DNA from 2 places in the Paenibacillus sp. O199 genome. Region 1 is predicted to be linked to the other one. Evidence: riboswitches for the same ligand, from Rfam matches in the RefSeq annotation. Region 1 holds a riboswitch; the other holds the start of a gene.
The links. Region 1 has a riboswitch for ZMP and ZTP ahead of A6049_RS31485 (TIGR01440 family protein). Riboswitches for the same ligand answer to the same signal wherever they lie in the genome.

Region 1 (4,208 bases):
CATACGTCCGGAAATGACTTTTCCTTGTGTTTCAGCTACTGGTGTCTGTACATCAATAGTTTCCAGCTCAACATCTCTTGTAATCTCATAAGCCATCAGTGTAGCCACTTCATCCACCAATTCACGAAAATCTTTCGTATTCGTACGCATGTCGCGTATAAACGTCAGTTTGTGTTGAATCAAAGGGTGATCACATATTACTAATTTTCCCATCTAATTTGTCCCTCCGGTATGTTCTTCATGTTTCAGCATTACCAAATATGCCTAATCATCATTCATAGGCCCGATAAATCCTGTATATTATATCATCACCTACTCCGAATTACACCATCAAAGGGCACTTAATCATTACAGAAAACCGAATCCTATAAAAATAGGACCGGAAAAATGAGTCTTCCGGTCCTTTTTGCTCTCGCTGTTATGTCAGTTGAATGTTAAAAATGTGTAAACACTATGAAGCTCCGCAAACCGAATGACCCTTCGATCGCTGTTATCCCCGGATTTTTTTAACCCCTTTATTAAGGGGGAAATCCGGCGATAGGATATGCTTCTACGTCTTCATTCTGTCTGCTCCGTCTGCATGTTTACATGAAGAACATCTCAAACACAAACACCATGAGCAAGTTTTTTAGTATTTAAGGTCAGTGTAGAGCGGGAATTGGTCCGTAAGTGCCGTTACTTCAGCACGGGCTTCATCCAATTTAGCTGTATCTTTAGGGTTTTTCAATGTTTTCGCAATGATCTTACCAATAGCTACCATCGCTTCTTCGTTCATACCACGGGAAGTAGCTGCAGGTGTACCGATACGGATACCGCTCGTTACAAACGGGCTAGTTGGGTCAAACGGAATTGCATTTTTGTTCACGGTAATACCGATGGAATCAAGTACATGCTCGGCTTCTTTACCTGTGATATTCACGCTGCGTGTGTCGATCAGCATCAAGTGGTTGTCTGTACCGCCGGATACGATGTTCAATCCTTCAGCAATCAGCGTTTCAGCCAATACTTGTGCATTTTTTACCACGTTTTGTGCATACGTTTTGAACGAAGGTTGCAGTGCTTCACCGAATGCTACCGCTTTGGAAGCAATCACGTGCATCAGAGGTCCACCTTGGGAACCAGGGAATACCGCTTTATCAATCGCTGCTGCCCAAGCTTTGCGGCACAGAATCATACCACCACGAGGTCCACGCAGCGTTTTGTGAGTTGTTGTCGTTACGAAATGCGCATGTGGAACCGGGCTTGGATGCAAGCCTGCAGCTACCAGTCCTGCAATGTGAGCCATATCCACCATGAACAAAGCACCTACATCATTAGCGATGGAAGCAAGCTTTTCAAAATCAATGATACGCGGATATGCACTTGCACCTGCAACGATCATACGAGGGCGATGTTTAAAAGCCGCTTTGCGCACTTCATCATAATCAATCAGGAATGTATCTTCTTGTACACCGTAAGCTACGAAATTGTACAGCAAACCGGAAGCATTAACCGGGCTACCATGTGTGAGGTGTCCGCCATGCGCAAGGTTCATACCAAGCACAGTATCACCTGGTTTCAGAGCCGCAAGGTATACTGCCATGTTCGCTTGTGCACCGGAGTGAGGTTGAACATTCACATGTTCTGCTCCAAACAATTCTTTGGCACGATCACGCGCGATATCTTCTACGATATCCACATGCTCACAACCACCGTAGTAACGTTTGCCTGGATATCCTTCAGCGTACTTGTTAGTAAGTACAGATCCCATTGCCTCAATAACCGCTTCGCTTACGATGTTCTCGGACGCGATCAGCTCAATGTTGTTTTGTTGACGTTTCAGTTCAAGATTCATCGCTTCCAGTACTGCCGGGTCATTCTTGCGCAATTGTTCCATGATTAAATTCCTCCCAGTTATAAGTGAAGTTATAAAGCGAAACTACAGTGGTTACACTCCTGACTTCGATTGCATCACCATCTTCCGATCGCTGTTATCCCCAGATTTTTCTGAACTCCCTTATAATAAGGGGGAAATCCGGGGATAAAGGCGAACGCTTTGCTTCTTCAGATTGGTGTTGCACTCTCCGTTTTCGTGTAAAGTCTAATTTGGCTTTAAATAGGTTGAAGATATCAGTCACAAAATGTCGAATCTGGTTGCTCTTCCATACGATACACTGCACGCTCGCCGCCAATCAACTTCGGACGGGTCAGTGCTGTAGTTACACGGGCATCACCGATGTAGCGGAGTGCTGTTCTGAAAGGTACTGCCACATGCCGCAAATGCATGCCAATCATCGTCTCCCCAATATCCAGTCCCGCATGGGCCTGCACATGTTCAGCCAGGCATGGATCGGTCAGCGAGCGATACGCTGCGGATGCCATGGAACCACCTGCTTTGGGCACAGGTACTGCACCCACTTCAGTCAATCCAAGACGTGTAAGCAGTGAACGCTCCATAACCAGCGCACGGTTCAGGTGCTCACAGCATTGGAATACAACATCAAAACCGAACTCCTGCTGCACCTCGCGTATACCCGCAAGAAGCTGCTGCGCTACTTCAACAGCACCGCTTGTACCAATCCGTTTGCCTGCAACTTCACTTGTACTTGTACCGATCACAACGATCTGTCCAGGACCAAGCTGTCCGGCAAGCGCCAGTTCACGCAGAATGGATGCGGTCTGTTCATGCAATCCGGGTTGTTCCGAATCTAACTCAATAGTCATCCTATCGCCTCCCGATAAAATCATGCCCGGCTTCCTCTTGGCTGCCCTTGGTATTCTCTTGTATGGCATTTCAGGTACTATTATAGCGAATAATCAGATGAAAGACGAAAAAAAGAGCAGTCTGCGGGTAACGCAGAATTGCTCTTTTGCCCAGGCGACCGGCCGTTTGTTCCGGTGCTCCATCGTGGTTATGCCCACTTCGTCGCCAGTTACACCGGATCCCTGTTTTCCCATTCATCATAAAACAACCTGCGTTTAAAATCAACGGGTAATTTACATCCCATGTACGTTTTTTATATGGAAATCTATCGGTACCTGGGAATGATTAAACGAATCCAATTATTCCAACTTGTCCAAAAGTCTATCGAGCGCAGTCCGAATCTCTGCCGCAGCGATGTTGTAATCGTCGCGACTGCCGCCAAACGGGTCCGAAATATCAAAGCTCGGAATGCGTTGTCTGATCTCGATTGCCCGCTCACGTTCAGATGCCAAAATCTCCTGACCTAGCGCACGTTTCATTTCGAATGTTGCAAACAGGCTGTCCAATTCCTGAAGATCATTCAAGACTTGTTCGTCATTTTCCGCATACTCTTTCAAGGTATACGTCTTGTGTACCGAGTCAGGAAAAACCTGCATGACATGCTGTTTATGACTGCGTGTCAACGTGAGAATCAGGTCGGCCCAGCCGACTAGGTTGGAGCTAAGAAGCGTCGAATGTGGGGGTCCCTCAACGTTGTGATCCCTTAATACAGCCTCCGCATGACGGGAAATGGGCATGCCCGTTGTTGCGGCTACACCTGCGGAACGAACGTCCACCTGAATGCCCCGCTCAGACGCCAGTTTACGTAAAAGTCCCTCCGCCATGGGGCTGCGACATGTATTCCCTGTACATACAAACAAAATATGTTTCATTGTGGTTAGCCTCCCCATTTTGCAAATGTTGTCGAATCATGTTTGAAACTCCATCTGAACCAATGAAACTCTTAAATATATATTGAAGACTGCACTAGGCTGTAATTATGGTTAACGTCGTTTTTTTAAAATATAAACAAAAGTCCAAAAGCGAGCAAGATCGCTCCGCCGACCGCTTCTCCGTAATCCCCCATGTTCTGGCTCACACGCCGTCCCAACATCAGACCCATGACGGACATTGCTCCACCACAGACACCAAAAGCCAGTACCGTTAACACCAAGTCACTGCTGAACATGCCGAGCGAGACTCCAACGGAAAACGAATCCACACTGACACTCAGTGAGAACAGTATCACACCGAGCAAAGATCGATGATCCACCAGTTTGGTATCTCCCTCCCGGAAAGCGTTCAAGATCATATGGGCGCCGAGCAGGACCAGCAGACCGCCAGCTGCATACGTCGTAATGTCACCAAGCAAGGAACTGACATATTTGCCCGTATACATGCCGATGAGCGGCATGATGATGTGAAACAGGGCCGTTACGGTACTGATTCGCAATACGTCTCTCATACGAATGCCCTTCATACCAAT
Region 2 (4,208 bases), on a different contig from region 1:
CTTAGAAAATGTTCAATTTCCGTATCCTTGTGATTCTCATATACATGTAAAAACCGGATAAATTGGTCATACAGTAACTGTTTTGTTCGATCGTTTGAATCCATTCTTCAATCGCTCCTTATTTACTTATAAACAATAAAAAAACCTTGAATGATTAAACTAATTCAGGAAATTAATCCGATATAGTTTACTTGTTAACAATATATCATGAGTGAGAACAGTTATCAACTATTTCCTCTGGTAAAAGAAAAAAATTAGAATTAAGCCCTAGGCTACCTTACTGCTTGGAGAATGGCATCTTACATACAGAAACATTTTCTATTTTGATAACGTCTACATATTTAAATAATTAATCTTTAGAGGAGGAGCCTATGTTTAAAAAAATCACTATTTCCTTGCTGACAACGACTCTGCTCATCCTGCCGAGCTTTGCGGCTACCGGGGAAGCTGCAAACCAGTACATCACAATGGATACTGGCATGCTACAAAATAATCGTGTTCTAATTCCGTTACGGGCAGTGTCCGAAAACTTGGGAGCGGAAGTTAACTGGAATAAAGAACTAAAAAATATCACCATTACCAAAGGTGAAATGACAATACTTTTGACCATTAACTCTAAAAAGATACTGGTTAACCAAGAGGCAGTTTCTCTGGATGTTCCTGCGGAATTAAACGATAACACCACCTATATCCCGGCGCGGTTTATCAGTCAAACTTTAGGCGCTGACGTGCAATGGAATCAACAAACCAGCCAAGCAACAATCACTCTGGATGGCACGCAAATACAGGTGACGATGGCAAAACCCAAAGTGCAAGTGCCCAATACAAAGAGAATAACGGCCAAACAACAGCAAATCTTCGTTGATAAATTAAATGAAGCGACAAACCTGTCTTCCATTAAGCAAATTCGGACATACTTTAGCGCCTATTTTACAGATCGTTTTATCAACGAAATTATTCGGGATAAAGGGCTGGAATACAACTTTAAATTCAAAGTCATCAGCCAATCCGGTCTGACTTACCGTGACAGCAATACAGCTAGATTAAGTCAATACTCGGGTTCTAGTTCCGTTTACGGTAAGAAGGAAACACTCTACCGAAGTGCCACACTCGTCTATACAAATAAGGGCTGGAAAGTAGATCGTGTTGAATTTTCATTAATAGACGAGATACTTAATCCTTAAGATCATCTCTCTCTCTATAAGAGAAATCCATTAACTATTGAACAATTTTGCTTTTTCAAGTACTATCAATCTAAACAATTCAAACGATCATATGTAACTGGCGAACACGGTGAACCGTGAGGGAGCATATGGTTTTGTAATAAGCCGTACGCCTGGGCAGAGGTAAGGAATATTTATTTCCTTGCCTCTTTTTTATGTTGAAAGGGCGATGTGAAAATGAGTACTGACAAACTGATCTTGAATGGCCAAACGGTAGCGGATTTTATGAAGGAAGACATGGCCTCGAAGGTTGCCATTCTTAAGGAAAAAGGCATTCAGCCTTGTCTCGCTACAATTCTCGTCGGAGATGATCCTTCTTCAGCGACTTATGTGCGTATGAAAGGAAATGCTTGTGCTCGCTTAGGCGTGCAATCCATTAAGGTCGTTCTTTCTGCGGATACCACCACGGATGAATTAATTCAAGAAATAAACAAGCTAAATGATGACCCTTCCGTACACGGTATTTTGCTTCAGCACCCTGTCCCGAATCATATCGATGAAAGAGCAGCTTTTGATGCCATTAGTATCGAGAAAGACGTTGACGGTGTTACGACTCTCGGTTTTGCACTTAATGCTTTTGGAGACGCAGAATTCCCTTCCTGTACACCACAGGCTATTATGCGCATTTTGGATTTCTACAATATTCAGATCGAGGGCAAACATGCAGTTGTCATCGGAAGAAGTCCAATTCTGGGCAAACCTGTCTCAGCCATGCTGCTAAACCGGAATGCAACGGTGACGACTTGCCACTCCAAAACCGTGAATCTGGAAGAAATCGTGAAGCTTGGCGATATCATAATTGCAGCCGTGGGTAAACCGCTCTTTGTTAAAGGAGACTGGATTAAACCAGGTGCTGTCGTTATTGATGCAGGTTATAACAAAGGCAACGTCGGAGATGTGGACTACGAAGCTTGCTTTGTTCCTTCTTCAGCAATTACACCTGTACCGGGCGGTGTTGGTCCTGTAACGATTGCGACGCTCATTGAACATACGATTAAATCTGCCTACAAGCTGTCTGAAAATGCATAATTGAATTAGCCAAAAAACAAGGTCCCTCCAGTTGACGAGGGGCCTGTTTTGTCTTTGAATAAGCTCGAATTGAAAATAAGAAAATATATAGATCTTTTTTTCTCTTTTTACAAACCGACTAAATCTATATTATTATGAACAAGGCTTAGGAAGGAGATAAACATAACTTGAAACCTTTAGTACAGCTCCTGCATTTTGGTTATCATCAGGCGATGAGTTGCATTTTTCCTGTGGCGATCTTTGGAACGTTGGCCCTTTCTAGCGTAATTCAGATACCCTTTCTTTATCGCTATGATGCCATTCTGCTTGTTTTATTAGCAGTACAATACCTTATGTACCGGAGCGGATTGGAAACACGTGATGAAATCAAAGTCATATGTATATTTCACGTGATTGGATTGGTACTGGAGATGTATAAGGTGTGGATGGGATCCTGGTCATACCCTGAGCCTGGTTATACCAAGCTCTTTGGCGTTCCCCTTTATAGCGGATTTATGTATGCAAGTGTAGCAAGCTTTATGTGCCAAATATGGCGCAGATTGCGTATGGACATGACAGGCTGGCCTGGGTTTGCATCTTCGGTTCTGTTAGGAGGAGCCATCTATATCAACTTTTTCACACATCATTTTATTCCCGATTTTCGTTGGTGGTTGACCGCTCTGGTATTTATTGTTTTTCGTAAAACATGGATTATCTATCGGGTACGATTAACTACCTATCGAATGCCGTTAACGCTCGCTTTTGTCATCGTAGGTTTTTTCATCTGGACTGCTGAAAATATAGCTACATTTTTTAACGGCTGGAAATACCCTGACCAGCATGACTCCTGGCAACTGGTCAGTTTTAGCAAGATAAGTTCGTGGTTCCTTTTGGTGATTATTAGTGTCATCATTGTGGCCCAACTGAAATATGTCAAAGCTAATCGAAAATAATGAGTAGGAGGATACAATGGAAGACTTTATTTTGTGGTTGAAATATGTGTTATTAGGTATCGTACAAGGGGCTACAGAGCCTATTCCGGTTTCTTCAAGCGGACATTTGATTATCGTTCAACGACTGCTTGGCATGCAGCAGAACGGATTATCCTTTGAAATTTTGACAAACACAGCCTCACTGATTGCCATTATGTTTATTTTTCGGGAAGATATCAAAAAACTTATTGTAGGAGGCTGGCGATTTCTAGTCTCTCGCAATGCGGAGTACAGAGCAGATTTTATGTTTTGTCTATACATAATCATTGGTACCCTGCCTGCTGCGATCGGGGCTGTGCTATTCAAGGATAAAATTGAAGAAATATTCACTTCTGTCTATACGGTTGCGATTAGTTTACTGATCACAGGGGTTGCGCTGTGGCTTATTCGAAACCTTCGCGGGCGCAAAAGAGATGGGGATTTGTCTGCGAAAGACGCAGTACTGGTGGGTCTGGCTCAAGCGGTGGCTCTTATTCCGGGAATAAGCCGCTCTGGTGCAACAGTGATTGCATCTATTGCTGTCGGGATGAAACAAGAAACGGCGTTGAAATTTTCTTTTATGCTCTACATTCCGATCAGCATTGGCGGGGTAATATTAGGGGCTTCTGACATTGTAACCGATCCGCACCGAGCGCAGTTAGCTATACCTTACATTTTAGCGTTCATTACGACCCTTATCGTAACCTACTTTTCAATGAGATGGTTCATGGGAATTATGGCAAGAGGGAACTTGATTTACTTTTCATACTATTGCTTCGTAGTCGGAATTCTTTTACTTATTTTTTTGTAAACCCGAATTTTCCTTGTAACGTATAAGGGAACAACCCTCAACAATGGGTTGTTCCCTTTTTATTGTTTTCCAAACTTGACGATCCCGCCCTACTCGCAGGTTCCGTACGAACACTCTTTAACGTTCTCCCAGAACCATGGCGCCCATGCCATTCGGATCATCCATTTGTTTATGGGTTACGAGTTCTCCTTTGTC

Region 2: another riboswitch for ZMP and ZTP. It lies ahead of A6049_RS12850 (bifunctional 5,10-methylenetetrahydrofolate dehydrogenase/5,10-methenyltetrahydrofolate cyclohydrolase); the one in region 1 lies ahead of A6049_RS31485 (TIGR01440 family protein).

Annotation. Positions count from the first base shown of each region.
Region 1 covers NZ_LGRP01000064.1:470-4,677, reverse strand. Annotated here, with positions in the region: gene upp (uracil phosphoribosyltransferase) at 1-213, opposite strand, end outside; gene A6049_RS31490 (serine hydroxymethyltransferase) at 629-1,876, opposite strand; gene A6049_RS31485 (TIGR01440 family protein) at 2,110-2,703, opposite strand; ZMP/ZTP riboswitch at 2,845-2,926, opposite strand; gene A6049_RS31480 (low molecular weight protein arginine phosphatase) at 3,043-3,615, opposite strand; gene A6049_RS31475 (manganese efflux pump MntP) at 3,741-4,208, opposite strand, start outside.
Region 2 covers NZ_LGRP01000007.1:88,086-92,293, forward strand. Annotated here, with positions in the region: gene A6049_RS12840 (MarR family transcriptional regulator) at 1-104, opposite strand, end outside; gene A6049_RS12845 (stalk domain-containing protein) at 372-1,184, shown strand; ZMP/ZTP riboswitch at 1,268-1,349, shown strand; gene A6049_RS12850 (bifunctional 5,10-methylenetetrahydrofolate dehydrogenase/5,10-methenyltetrahydrofolate cyclohydrolase) at 1,401-2,252, shown strand; gene A6049_RS12855 (DUF817 domain-containing protein) at 2,420-3,184, shown strand; gene A6049_RS12860 (undecaprenyl-diphosphate phosphatase) at 3,201-4,013, shown strand; gene A6049_RS12865 (hypothetical protein) at 4,131-4,208, opposite strand, start outside.